DNA from 2 places in the Shimazuella sp. NTD248 genome. Region 1 is predicted to be linked to the other one. Evidence: a T-box and tRNA genes for the amino acid it is inferred to sense, from the RefSeq annotation. Region 1 holds a T-box; the other holds one or more tRNA genes.
What was found. A T-box is a leader RNA that pairs with one kind of tRNA and senses whether it is charged. The one in region 1 lies ahead of trpS (tryptophan--tRNA ligase), so its partner is inferred to be a tRNA-Trp.

Region 1 (6,881 bases):
CAAAGCTTTTGCCATCGTTATCACTCCTAAGGTGTCATCACAGAGATGAGAAGAGCTATAATAGACTTATTATATGAAATATTATTATATTCTTTAAAAGAAAGAAACTCTTATTTCATTTTTAGTTTTCCATCTCACAAAACACAAAAGACTAGCAAAGTTCTCCTCTACTAGTCTTTTGTTATTTTGTAAATATTTACTTATCGCTAAAAACCTTTAACGCTTTAAGCCCATAGCTTGCTCTACTTCTCTCATCGTTGCTGCTGCTACTTCTCTTGCTTTGGCTGCACCTTCATCTAAAATGCGATCCAGTTCAGATGTGGAAATAAGTTCTTGATAACGAGCTTGAACGGGTCGAAGAATTTCGATCACTGCTTCTGCTGTATCTACTTTGAGATGACCGTATCCTTTGCCATCGTATTCTTGCTCGAGCTCATCTATACTCTTTCCGGAACACAGAGAATAAATCGCTAGGAGATTGGAAACTCCAGGCTTATTTTCCTTATCAAAACGAATTGTATTATCTGAATCCGTTTGAGCCCGTTTTAATTTTTTCAATATGTCCTTTTCGTTGTCCAATAGTCGAATGGTTGCATTTTGGTTTGGGTCTGATTTGCTCATTTTTTTAGTCGGATCTTGCAAAGACATGATCCTTGCTCCCACTTTCGGTGCTCGCATTTTGGGCAGAGGAAACAGTTCACCATAACGGTGGTTGAATCGTTGCGCCAAGTCTCGGGTAAATTCAATATGTTGTCTTTGATCTTCTCCTACTGGTACATCCGTAGCTTTGTAGAGTAACATATCAGCTGCCATCAATGGAGGATAGGTAAGCAATCCAGCAGGGATCGATTCCCCTTTATTTGCCGCTTTTTCTTTATATTGAGTCATTCTTTCCAATTCCCCTACATAGGCAATTGTCTGCATCACCCATGCGAGCTGAGCATGTTCTACTACGTCTGATTGTACAAATAAAGTCGTCTTTTGAGGGTCTAGTCCAACTGCTAAATAAAGTGCAGCCAAACTCCTCGTATTTTCTCGTAATTCCTTTGGATCCTGTGGAACAGTAATCGCATGCTGATTAACAATACAAAAATAACTTTGTTCTTCTTCTTGATAATCGACAAAATGTTTAATTGCACCTAAATAATTTCCTAAAGTTAGCGTTCCACTTGGTTGAACACCAGAAAAAACTACTGCCATCGATCCTTTTCCTCCTTCAAAATAAAAAAAGCCTACATCGTCCCACGATTAGGGACGAAATAGACCGCGTTGCCACCCTAGTTATTTTCTGTAGTAGAAAATCACTCTAAACTCGTAACGTGAGCAAACGAAAAAGCTCCCAAGCCCATTCCACTAAATTCCTTTACTTGTTTCCACCATCCACAAGCTCTCTGCAAAAAGATAATAAAGTGTACTTTTCTTGTTCACTGCTTTTTATCCTATTTTGCAAAAGAATAGCATCAATTATCATTTAAGTCAAAGTGTTTTTCACCTATTACACTTGACGAGAAGTATTATTATAGGCAAAATATTACGATAAAGGAAGATGGAAAAGTGAAAAAACTTAAAATAGATTTAATTTCTGAATAAAGAAATACCCCTGTAAAGAAAGGATTTTTATGCGAAACTTACCTTGCCCTACACAAGTAGACCTCTATTTATTTTCCATTGATCCAAATGATTACAATGAAAAAGAATTCCTTTCCATATTATCAGTGGAAGAACAAGAGAAAGCGAAAAAATTTCACTTTCCAGCCCACCAGAAAAAATATGTAATTAGTCACGGTATGATGCGTCAGCTTATTGCTTCTTATATAGCTTGTAACCCTAGAGACATTCGTTATCATTTCAATGCATTCGGAAAACCTGAGTTGGTCAGCCCTTCTTGCTCTTTACATTTTAACCTCAGTCATTCGGAACGATTAGCAGCAATAGCAATTGCAGCTCGTCCAGTTGGGGCCGATATTGAACAGATAAAACCGCTTGAGGACTATGTTTCTTTGACGAGACATTTCTTATCTATCAAGGAACGTAAATCTTTTTGTAAGTTGAATGCCGCTGAACAACAGCTTGCTTTTTATCGAGCTTGGACGAGAAAAGAAGCATACATTAAAGCTATTGGAATGGGTTTATCCTACCCTGTAGAACAGGTAACAATCAGTTTTGATGAACAACCTCAACTTTTAGAAGATAGAGCAAATCCAATGAATGTTGAAAAACTGTCCATCGTATCATTCGAACATGAGGATTACCTTGGAGCTGTAGCATTTCCAAAAGACTCTACAGTTGAAATAAAAAAGATTTCTCTCCAATCCTAGTATGTGGAGAGAAATCTGGTAGTTAGACGTATTAGTAGTCAGTTGTAGCTTTTCCACCTGTGACAATTTCTACACCTGCACTAGCTCCGATCCTGCTTGCTCCTGCTTCGATCATCGCTTTTACATCAGCAGCACTTCGAATTCCTCCAGATGCTTTCACACCTAACTGATCTCCAACTGTCTTTCTCATGAGTGCTACTGCTTCTACTGTTGCACCTCCTGTAGAAAAACCAGTAGAAGTCTTGACAAAGTCTGCACCTGCTTGGACTGCTAGATTGCAAGCACGGACAATTTGTTCCTCTGTGAGCAAACATGTCTCCAAAATTACTTTTACTAATGCTTTTCCTCTCGCTTCTTCTACAACAGCTTGTATATCATTTCGTACATATGTATCATCTCCTTGTTTGAGACTACCGAGATGAATAACCATATCTACTTCCGTTGCTCCTTGCTGGGTAGCAACCTTGGTTTCAAAAACTTTACTTTCTGTTGTAGTAGCTCCAAGAGGAAATCCGATAACGGTGCAGACTTTCACACTTGGTGTATCCTTCAACACTTCAAATGAAGTAGGAACTTGACTAGGATTGACGCAAACTGAAGCAAAATGATATTTCTTAGCTTCTTTCGCTAACTTTTGAATATCTGCTGTAGTCGCATCAGCTTTTAACAAAGTGTGATCTATTAATTTAGCATATTCCTGCATACATAAATCCTCCAGTTATGATTAAGATTCATTTACTTTTAATTTCTTAGCTTCCTCTACGATATGAGCAACGGTAAAGCCATACTTCTCCATCACTACTTCACCAGGTGCAGATGTACCATAGCCAGTGACACCGACTATCTTTCCTTGGCTTCCCGTATAACGCTCCCAACCTAGTGGATAAGCCATTTCAATTGCTAACCGATGGGGGATAGATGGAGATAATACCGATTTTTGATATTCTACTGATTGTTTTTCAAATAATTCCCAGCTTGGCATACTTACAACCCGTGTTGGAATGCCTTCGTTTGCTAATGTTTGATGGGCCTCTACAGCGAGACTTACTTCTGAACCGGTAGCGATGAGAATAATTTCGGGTTGTTTCCCATCTGTTGGATCAGCGAGTATGTAGGCTCCTCGAGTTACTCCATCGTTTGCTTTATCCAAGGTGAGATGGGGCAGTTTTTGGCGCGATAAAATAAAAGCGACAGGGCCATCTGATTGGCTCAATGCATATCGATAGGCAGCTAATGTCTCACTTGCATCAGCAGGGCGAATTACTGTTAAGTTCGGAATCGCACGCAGAGAGGCTAAATGTTCAACTGGTTCGTGAGTCGGTCCATCTTCTCCCACCGCAATACTATCATGTGTAAAAATATACATGACTGGCAGACCCATCATTGCTGCAAGTCGAAAAACAGGACGTAAATAATCAGAGAAGACAAAGAATGTTGCACCATATGGACGGATTCCTCCATGAAGAGACAGACCATTTAATGCTGCTCCCATCGCATGCTCTCGAATTCCAAACCAAATATTTCTACCCTCATAAGCAGTTTTACTAAAAATCGAATAGTCTTTGAGGTGTGTTTTATTGGATGATGCTAAATCTGCTGATCCTCCCATCAAAGATGGAACTCGATTTGCGAGTGCATTTAGCGCCACTTCTGATGCTTCACGCGTAGCTAAGGGTTTCGAAAAGGAATCATATTCAGGCAAGAGTTCATCCCATCCATCTGGCAACTCTCCTGCTACAATTCCTTTGAATTGTGCTGCAAGCTCAGGATAGGATTGTTCATATCTTTTCACTAATTGATTCCACTGCTCTTCTTCCTGTACCCCTTTTTCTATAAAGGTCTCAACAAACGTTTTCACTGCATCTGGTATAGTGAAAGGAGGATACTCCCAACCAAGTGCTTCTTTTGTCAATTCGGTTTCCTTGGAACCGAGTGGTGCTCCGTGCGCTGCTGATTTTCCGGCTTTATTTGGACTTCCAAAACCAATCACTGTTTTGATCTCGATTAAAGTAGGACGTTCTCGATCAGCTTTTGCTTCTTTGATTTTTTCTCCAATCGCTGATGCAGTATTTCCATCTTCTACACGTAAATACTGCCAGCCATAGGCGCCAAACCGATCTGAGACTTTCTCTGTAAAAGCTTGATCGAGGTCACCATCCAAACAAATATCATTGGAATCATAGAGAACAATTAATTTTCCTAAACTGAGGTGTCCTGCTAAAGAAGCAGCTTCAGCAGCTACACCCTCCATCAAATCCCCATCTCCACAGATCACATAGGTATAGTGATCGACTACCTTATATGGATCCCGGTTATATACTTTGGCTAAATGTGCTTCTGCCATCGCCATGCCAACAGCCATGCCAATTCCTTGGCCAAGTGGTCCTGTTGTTGCTTCCATTCCTGCTGGATACCCGTACTCAGGATGTCCATGAGTGATACTTCCCCATTGACGATAACTTTTTAAATCTTCCATTGATAAATTGTATCCAAGTAAATGCATGATGCTATACAAGAGGGGAGAACCATGTCCAGCTGACAAAATAAAACGATCTCGATTGAACCAACCGGGATTGGATGGATTATGTTTCATAAATTTTGTCCATAACTCATAGGCCATCGGTGCTGCTCCTAATGGCATACCTGGATGACCAGAATTAGCTTGTTCCACCATGTCGATAGACAAAGTCCGTATCGTATCGATGGTCAGTTGATCCAAATCTTTGTGTTGTGTCATATTTATTCCTCTCCTTTGTCTAAAGTAGAAGACCCCACCAACCCTACACATGTATCAGGTAATCAATGGGGTCTAAAAACAATCGTGGGTTATGCAGTCGTTTTTTCTTTGCTATTTTTGATAATACCAAGTACAACAAGCAGAATAACCACAATGATTGGAATCGCATAAACAAGCACTGGTGTTAATTTGATCAAGTTTCCAAATATGATACCAACAGCTCCAAAGTCAGCATCTCCAAAGGTTGTTCCTTGGAATCCTAAGGATCCGAGAACAGGCAGCAGCAGGGCAGGCAAGAAACTGATGATTAGACCATTTGCAAATGATCCAAGTACTGCTCCTCTTCTTCCTCCAGTGGCATTACCAAATACTCCTGCGGTTGCACCTGTAAAGAAATGTGGTACAAGTCCTGGGACAATCACTTTTAATCCAAATACAGGCAGCAAGAACATACTGATTACCCCAGCGACAAAACTGGCTAAGAAACCGATGATTACTGCGTTAGGAGCAAATGGAAATACTGCTGGACAGTCTAGTGCTGGTGTAGCATTTGGAACAATTTTATCGGCAATTCCTTTAAATGCTGGTACGATTTCTGCAATGACTAGTCGAACCCCAGCTAAAACAATGTATACCCCAGCAGCAAATGTAATCGCTTGCGTGATGGCAAATACGATAAAGTTTTGTCCACCACTTAATTGGGATTCAATAAAGGATTTTCCAGCTGCGAATGCGACAATAAAAAACATGATAGCCATAGTCAAAGAAATCGCAACAGAGGTATCCCTTAAAAATCCTAATCCCTTTGGAACTTTCACATCTTCCGATGATTTTTTCGGATTTCCTAAATATTTACCTACTAATCCAGAAACAAAGTATCCGACTGATCCAAAATGCCCAACAGCAATGTCATCCGACCCTGTAATTTTTCTCACTGTAGGTTGAAGCAGAGCAGGCATAAGAACCATGAGCAATCCAAGAATGATAGAACCGATAACGACAAGTGGAACACCTTTTATTCCACCAGTAGACAAAATAACTCCGATCATACATGCCATATATAATGTATGGTGACCAGTCAAAAAGATATAACGAAAACGGGTGAAGCGAGCTAAAATGATATTCACAATCATCCCAAATAGCATAATCATAGCTGTTTCCGTTGCGAATGTTTTTTGAGCAAGTGCTACAATTGCTTCGTTATTTGGAATTACCCCTTGAATGTGAAAGCCCTTCTCAAACATCTTTCCAAAGAAATCTAGTGTCCCAGTAATGACACTAGCCCCAGCTGATAGAATAAAAAATCCCATCACTGTTTTGAGCGTACCTGAAACGGTATCTGCTGCACCTTTTCTTTGTAACAACAATCCAATGAGTGCAAATAAGCCTACTAGTATTGCAGGTGTACCTAAGATGTCTTTCATTAACAAGTCCAGCATAGTAAAGGCCCCCTTATATGAAATAGATTAGAAGATCAAGCATCTAAGATGTTTGCTTGCAGTGCTTGTTTGAGCTCGTCCATACTAAACATATTTTTTAAAGAAATCGTTTTTCTGGTTCCTCCACTAAGTTGATCCATAATATCTCCAGAGCCAATATAGTAATCTGCTTGTTCTGACTTAGCTGTTGTTAAATCCGTATGAGATACGTCAGCATCTATCCCAAGTTCTTTCGTTGCTTTTTTCACATTGAGCTCCAACATAAAACTGCTTCCTAATCCTGATCCACATACCACTAAAATTTTCATCTTCCTCATCCTCCTAGACTTGAGAATATTTTTCGATCAAATCCAAAACAGTCTTGTTATCTATCGCTTCTATGATTCG
Region 2 (6,881 bases), on a different contig from region 1:
TATGGAAACTCATGTCATCTTTTTTACCTGTGTAGGTGTCAATGAAGTGGTCATAATAGCTTCTCTTGATAAATTTTCTTGTGATTTGATTTTTTTATATCTTCTTTACATAAATTTATTTTTAATAGTAATAAATATCAATATATTAGAGTGTGCAATATGTTAATAATATATATAATTAACTTTATATTAAGAAAGGGGTAGTTTAAATGAGTGTTCTTATTTTAAACAGATTTCCGTATATTTGGAATACTTATAATAATTTTAATGAAATTTCAAATAAGGTTGTTTTTATTAGCGATCAAAAAGTAATGGAGCCATATTTTGTAGATTCATTTGCACACTATGAAGAATTTACTAGCTTTCATAACAATGATGCTGTTTCTTTGCGTGCAATTGATTTGCATGCAACATACCAATTTGAACATATTGTTGCTGTATCAGAGTATGATTTGGTTCGAGCAGCTGAATTAAGAGAACATCTAGGAATTGATGGTCAAAAGGTACACAGTGCAATACAATTTCGCAATAAAATTAGAATGAAAGAAGCCCTGAGAGCGAAATGTCAAAAAATCCGTATTCCAATATTTAAACAAGTGGAAGATATCTTTGATCTCCTTCATTTTATTGATGAAGTTGGCTATCCCATTATTTTGAAGCCGATTGATGGTGCAGGAGCTACAGGAATCACTGTACTACACAACGAGACGGATCTTTTGGAGTTTGCAAAGAGTGGTCTTCATCACAAAATGGACGCAGAACAATTTTTTGAAGGAGAAGAATATCATATTGATGGTGTTATTGAGGATAATGAATTGAAGTTGATATGTGCTTCAAAATATTTAGAGCCAATGTTTCATTATCAGAATCAAACATTCATTTCTGGCAGTTATATGATGCACAATGATAATCCATATAAAAATCAAATAGAAGAAGCGATGGCAGAAGTCATTCGAATATTGGATTTTCCTTCTCATGCAGTATTTCATGGAGAATGTTTGGTAACCTCGACAGGAGAAATTATTTTTATTGAAATTGCATGTCGACCCGGCGGCGGACGTATATCAAAAACAATGGAAGTGGCTTATGGAAAAGATTTATTGCTTGTATCTGCAGAGTTGCAAGCTGGTATTGCTTTTGGGCAAAATTTGCTCGGACAAGCTCCCGCCCGACTGAGTGGTTCAGTGCAGGCGTTGTCAAAAGAGGGGGAATTGGTATCTTTCCCTAAGTGTGAACCGCCAGATTGGGTTTATGAATATATACAAGATGTACCAGAAGGGACATCTTTCAGTGATCCCAAAAATAGTTGTGATTCAGTAGCTTCTTTTGTAGTAATTGGAGAAACAGAAGAAGAAGTAAGGACACGATTACAAAACGTTCTGAAATGGTTTGACACAAATACAATATGGATGGCAGCTGGAAATAGATCAGAAGGAGAAACGAACGAATGACCATACTAATCCTTGAAAATCTACCTTATACCGCCTGTCCCTTAAAACAAGTATTCTCCACTACAACAGAAGAATTAGTCGTTTTGGCCTCTGATCATGTTAAGCATACGTTTGATAGAAAGGATTATCACCATATTGAATTTTTTCCAAATTATATTTCAAACGACCAAGTTATTCTTCGTGCCATTGAATTACATCAGACCTATCATTTTACTTCCGTTATCGCTTTACAAGAATATGATCTAGTAAGAGCAGCAAAACTGAGAGAATATTTAGGTATTCAAGGGCAAAGCGTTGCAAGTGCGATGGAATTTCGCAACAAATGGATCATGAAGCAAAAATTACGAGAGAATGATATTCCAGTTGCAGAGATGACCTTAGCACAAACCGGATTAGATATTTCCCGATTTGCCGATCAGTATGATTATCCGATCGTAGTCAAACCCATTGACGGTCTTGGTTCAGTTTCGACTTATGTTTTGCATCATCGGCAAGAACTAGAAAATTTTTTAGCAAACGAACAACTTTCGGAAGTATTAGTTGAGAAATATATTGATGGGGAATATTTTCATATTGATGGTTGGGTGGAAGACGGGGTCATTCAATTAACTACTGTGTCCAAATATTACAATGCACCACTTGCTTCGAGTTCGATGACATATCTAGGAAGTACGATGTTACATCCTCAAAATCCTTTGAGCCGGCGACTTTCCGCAGGAACCAGAAAAGTATTGGAGATTTTAGACACACCAGCAAATACCACATTTCATGCGGAATGGTTTCATACTCCGAATGATCAAATTATTTTTGGGGAGATTGGCAGCAGGACAGGTGGTGCAAAAGTATCTGACACACATAAACTTGCATACGATGTGTCATTGTTTGATATTCATGCTCAAATTTCTGTTGGACTTCCAGGTCCAGTATTGAAGGAAGAAGTGAAAATGAATCCCTCCCATTTAGCTGGATGGTTATTGGTGAACACTAAATATGGATTATTACATGTGAACTCTACCTTGTTTCCAGAATGGGTGAAAGTGGCCCAAATTACTGGAGAAGATGGAAAGTCATATGATCAAGCGCAATTAAGTGTCGATTCCATCGCTCAATTTGCTTTTGTAGGGAGGAATGAAGAAGAATTGTCGCAGCGGTTGAATCAGCTTATTTCTATTGTTGATGAGACATTTCAATGGGAGAACTAAATATACGCAAAATCCCTGTTTCCAGCAGGGATTTTGTTGAAAAAAATATAAAAATTTGAATCGCAGTATTAGGAATAGTTTGAGATAATTTGTTCAGGTGACTAATTGCTGCTTTATATATAGGAACCAAAAAAACCTAGCCAAATGAATTAGCTAGGTTTTAAAAAGTTATCTACGAAAACACCTTGATCTGGTAACGCCACTGAGCTAGCCCCCGTGGTGGGGGGTCGATTGTGGTAGCGGCTACGCCTACTTAGGCGGCCACAATCACCCCCCACCACGGTAGGGCTAGTATAGTAACGCGGGACCGGATGAAGTATGGGAATCTTACACGCAGATACGGCGTAACACCGTACACAAGAAAGCTAGATAACTTTTAGGTATATGTACACTGTTTGGAATACTAAAAAAATAGTAACATAGAATGTATGTTTTTGCAAATGAAAATATTATGTAGATAAATGCGATGCAAGTAGTGGGAAATGCTTCCACCCCGCTATATAACTAATAAATATTCGTTTTCGAAGCATCATTAAAATAAAATGAAAAAAAGAGTTGACAACAAACCTCATTACAGGTTAAGATAGATCTCGTTCCTGACAAAATCAAAGTGTTTTGGAGAGATGTCCGAGCTGGCCGAAGGAGCACGATTGGAAATCGTGTATACGTCACAAGCGTATCGAGGGTTCGAATCCCTCTCTCTCCGCCATCTTATACATAGATGGCTCGATAGCTCAGTCGGTAGAGCAGAGGACTGAAAATCCTCGTGTCGGCGGTTCGATTCCGTCTCGAGCCACCATTTGAATGTTTTTGAATATGCTGAAATAGCTCAGCTGGTAGAGCAACTGACTTGTAATCAGTAGGTCGCGGGTTCGAATCCTGCTTTCAGCACCACATATCATCATAGCCACCAATCCATTGTTGGTGGCTATGTTATAGGGGCGTAGTTTAATGGTAGAACAGAGGTCTCCAAAACCTCCAGTGTGGGTTCAATTCCTACCGCCCCTGCCAATACAAAAAGCCACTCTGCTTCTTGATGACAGGGTGGCTTTTTTCTGCATGAAAGACAGCTTAGTGACAAGTAATATCTTTTGTGGCGAACCTCTAGAGAAGTTATCTCTAGAGAAAATGGTTTGCGCTTTTTTATAGTTGGATTGTTTTCAACTTATATGTGTAACCCTTCCACTCGATTCACAATCTCTCTGGCCCTGTCTATCCATTTTTGATCAATGGGATGATCTTCTGCTGGGATAGGAGTTGTAAACTGATTCATCATTCCGCTAAAAACACCAGAATCCCCAGTAGGATCACTAGATTCATCTGTGCGAAATTCATGTTTGATTACAAATGGTTTTCCGATTCGAACGAGAGTATCTGGATCTCCGATATCACCTCGCACCGCAAATACAGGAATGCGAAGAAAATACCGGTTTCCATGTTCTTCTTCCCAGTCCAATGGTTTGTCGAAATAACCATGATCATATGCATAGCCGCCGCCTATGTGGAAATCTTCCTCTTCCAACTGATCAGAGAGACTGGCGAATTGTGTTTGTTTGTCTTCGATGGTAGATTCAATTGGTATCATGCTGGACATCCTTTTTTGTTATAGTGTTTGAGGTTTTAGGATTTCTCATTCATCCGAAATAATACAGCGATGAACAATAAAAGTTTAAACATGGCTTTGGGTGGAGTTCAAAATTTTATTATTGACTTTTGGTGGGATTATGTTAGAATATTCAAGTGTCACAAGATTGAGTGTTATGGCGGCATAGCCAAGTGGTAAGGCAGAGGTCTGCAAAACCTTTACCCCCGGTTCAAATCCGGGTGCCGCCTCCATTAAAAACTTTTTGTATAATTCCGCTTGCTTATGCGGGTGTGGCGGAATTGGCAGACGCGCAAGATTCAGGTTCTTGTGGTCATGATGACCGTGGAGGTTCAAATCCTCTCATCCGCACCAAAAAAGTGCTTGACTTTTATGTGTGAAAGAGTTATGATGGATTTCGTTGTTGCAAAATGAATACGGGCTCTTAGCTCAACTGGATAGAGTGTCTGACTACGGATCAGAAGGTTAGGGGTTCGACTCCTCTAGGGCCCGCCATTTTTTCAACAATGAATGATAACGTCTTGCAAAATGAATATGGGCTCTTAGCTCAACTGGATAGAGTGTCTGACTACGGATCAGAAGGTTAGGGGTTCGACTCCTCTAGGGCCCGCCAAACAAAAAGATGAAAGCACATGCTTTCATCTTTTTTGATCTTTCATGCAAGTTGTTAAATATAGTTACTATAAAATTTTGAATCCATTCTTTCAGTTTAATAGAATGGGAAAATGCAGTCCACTAGAGGAGTTATTTTCTTTGGAGAATTTCCCATTCTTTTTGATATTGTTCTGCAAGATTACATTTATTAGAAATGTACTTGCGCAAAGTGGCTGAATATTTATTTTTAAAAGTAGCATTGGATGGGTTAAATTCATATTCTGTTTTTGAATCTTCCATTTCTTTGAAGTAAGTATCACAAGCCAATCTTTTACTATAGGACGAATTTATATTGGTTAAAATAATAAAGTTATCTTCTGCACCGGGAATATACTTGATCATAAATCTTTCACCTTGGTTGGGATAGATATAACCATTCTCAGGGGCTGGATAAATGTTAAAGGCTGTGCTCTCAAATGTTGTTTGGATCGTTTTATTTGCTGTTGTAAGAATCAACAAGTAATAACGTTCAATTGGAATATCATTGTAAGTACTATTTGTCATTTCTGTTTTAGTTACCACTGCCTCAGCTATTTTCCCATTTTTATTCAAAAATACATTATTTAAATCGGTTCCCCAGATCACATTTACAATACCAATTAAGAAAAATAGAACAGAAATGACGACTCCAACAGTGCCCCGCTTGGAGTATTTAAATAATAAGGGAAGTACTATCCCGACGAAGATAAATCCAAAAAGTAAAAAAAATCGATAAGCCACCAAAAAATGAATAATATTTGAGAGAAAGCTCATGTTTCCACACCCTTGTTGTCTGTGTTAGACCAATAAAAAATTGGACTCATCATAAATATAATTTTATTTATTATTAAATTCAATTTTTTATTATTTATATATTTCAATTTTTCATATACATAATTTTTGTATTTGATAAGTCCTAAATTATTTGTAAAAAAGACTTATATTGCGATAATTTCGTTTCCGGCAAATAGACACAAAAAAACAGAGGAGTGACCTCTGTTAAAATGTTTTCTCGATAATTCCACCGCCAAGGCATCGTTCTTTGTCGTAAAAGACAACAGATTGTCCGGGTGTCACGGCCCGCTCTTTTTCGGCATAGTGTACGGTGACAGTGCCGTCACTGTTTGGGGTGACGGTCACAGGTACATCTACTTGGCGGTAGCGAAACTTCGCTGTACAGGTGAAGGGTTCTTGCGGCTGTTCTGCTTGTAACCAGTTGAGATGGCTGGCGGTAAGCCCTGCGGAAAACAGCGCTTCATTATTGTGTCCTTGGGCAACATATAGAATGTTGTTTTTAACGTCTTTTTTTGCTACAAACCATGGTTCCCCTGTACCCGTTTCTGATCCTCCGATACGAAGTCCTTGACGTTGTCCGAGCGTATAGTACATCAATCCATCGTGTTCTCCAATTCGTTTGCCATCCATAGTGTGGATTTCCCCGGGTTTTGCAGGCAAGTATTGGCTGAGGAATTGTCGAAAGTTCTTTTCTCCAATAAAACAAATGCCTGTACTATCTTTTTTCTTAGCAGTTGCTAATCCGGCCTCTTCTGCTATTTTTCGAACTTCTGCTTTTTGTAAGTGTCCTATTGGGAAAAGAACGTGATCGAGCTGTGCACGATGCACCGCATATAAAAAATATGATTGATCTTTTGTAGGGTCTATACCTCGTAATAAAGTAGAGCCTTGTTCACTATGTTCTACCCTTGCATAGTGTCCAGTTGCGATGTAATCTGCGCCTAACTGCTTTGCTTTTTCTTGAAAATCGCCAAATTTGATTTCTCGATTACACATCACATCTGGGTTAGGTGTTCTGCCTGCTTTATATTCATCGAGAAAATATTGGAATACTTTATCTGCGTACTCTTTCTCGAAATTAACGGAGTAATAAGGGATTCCGATTTGAGTAGCCACTCTGCGTACATCTTCGAAATCCTCTGTAGCAGTACAGTGACCAAATTCGTCTGTGTCGTCCCAGTTTTTCATAAACAAACC

Region 2: it has a tRNA-Trp gene. The T-box ahead of trpS (tryptophan--tRNA ligase) is inferred to sense a tRNA for this amino acid. The anticodon was not compared.

The regions. Positions count from the first base shown of each region.
Region 1 covers NZ_JCAJZT010000008.1:128,922-135,802, forward strand. The annotation lists gene AC5WOE_RS16895 (class I SAM-dependent methyltransferase) at 1-15, opposite strand, end outside; gene trpS (tryptophan--tRNA ligase) at 217-1,200, opposite strand; T-box leader at 1,248-1,437, opposite strand; gene AC5WOE_RS16905 (4'-phosphopantetheinyl transferase family protein) at 1,620-2,318, shown strand; gene deoC (deoxyribose-phosphate aldolase) at 2,350-3,021, opposite strand; gene tkt (transketolase) at 3,043-5,055, opposite strand; gene ulaA (PTS ascorbate transporter subunit IIC) at 5,145-6,494, opposite strand; gene AC5WOE_RS16925 (PTS sugar transporter subunit IIB) at 6,530-6,802, opposite strand; gene AC5WOE_RS16930 (BglG family transcription antiterminator) at 6,816-6,881, opposite strand, start outside.
Region 2 covers NZ_JCAJZT010000001.1:546,219-553,099, reverse strand. The annotation lists gene AC5WOE_RS03015 (ATP-grasp domain-containing protein) at 210-1,451, shown strand; gene AC5WOE_RS03010 (ATP-grasp domain-containing protein) at 1,448-2,653, shown strand; tRNA gene AC5WOE_RS03005 (tRNA-Ser) at 3,271-3,362, shown strand; tRNA gene AC5WOE_RS03000 (tRNA-Phe) at 3,377-3,452, shown strand; tRNA gene AC5WOE_RS02995 (tRNA-Thr) at 3,472-3,547, shown strand; tRNA gene AC5WOE_RS02990 (tRNA-Trp) at 3,591-3,664, shown strand; gene AC5WOE_RS02985 (YugN family protein) at 3,819-4,238, opposite strand; tRNA gene AC5WOE_RS02980 (tRNA-Cys) at 4,416-4,489, shown strand; tRNA gene AC5WOE_RS02975 (tRNA-Leu) at 4,523-4,610, shown strand; tRNA gene AC5WOE_RS02970 (tRNA-Arg) at 4,675-4,751, shown strand; tRNA gene AC5WOE_RS02965 (tRNA-Arg) at 4,793-4,869, shown strand; gene AC5WOE_RS02960 (hypothetical protein) at 5,001-5,663, opposite strand; gene mnmA (tRNA 2-thiouridine(34) synthase MnmA) at 5,889-6,881, opposite strand, start outside.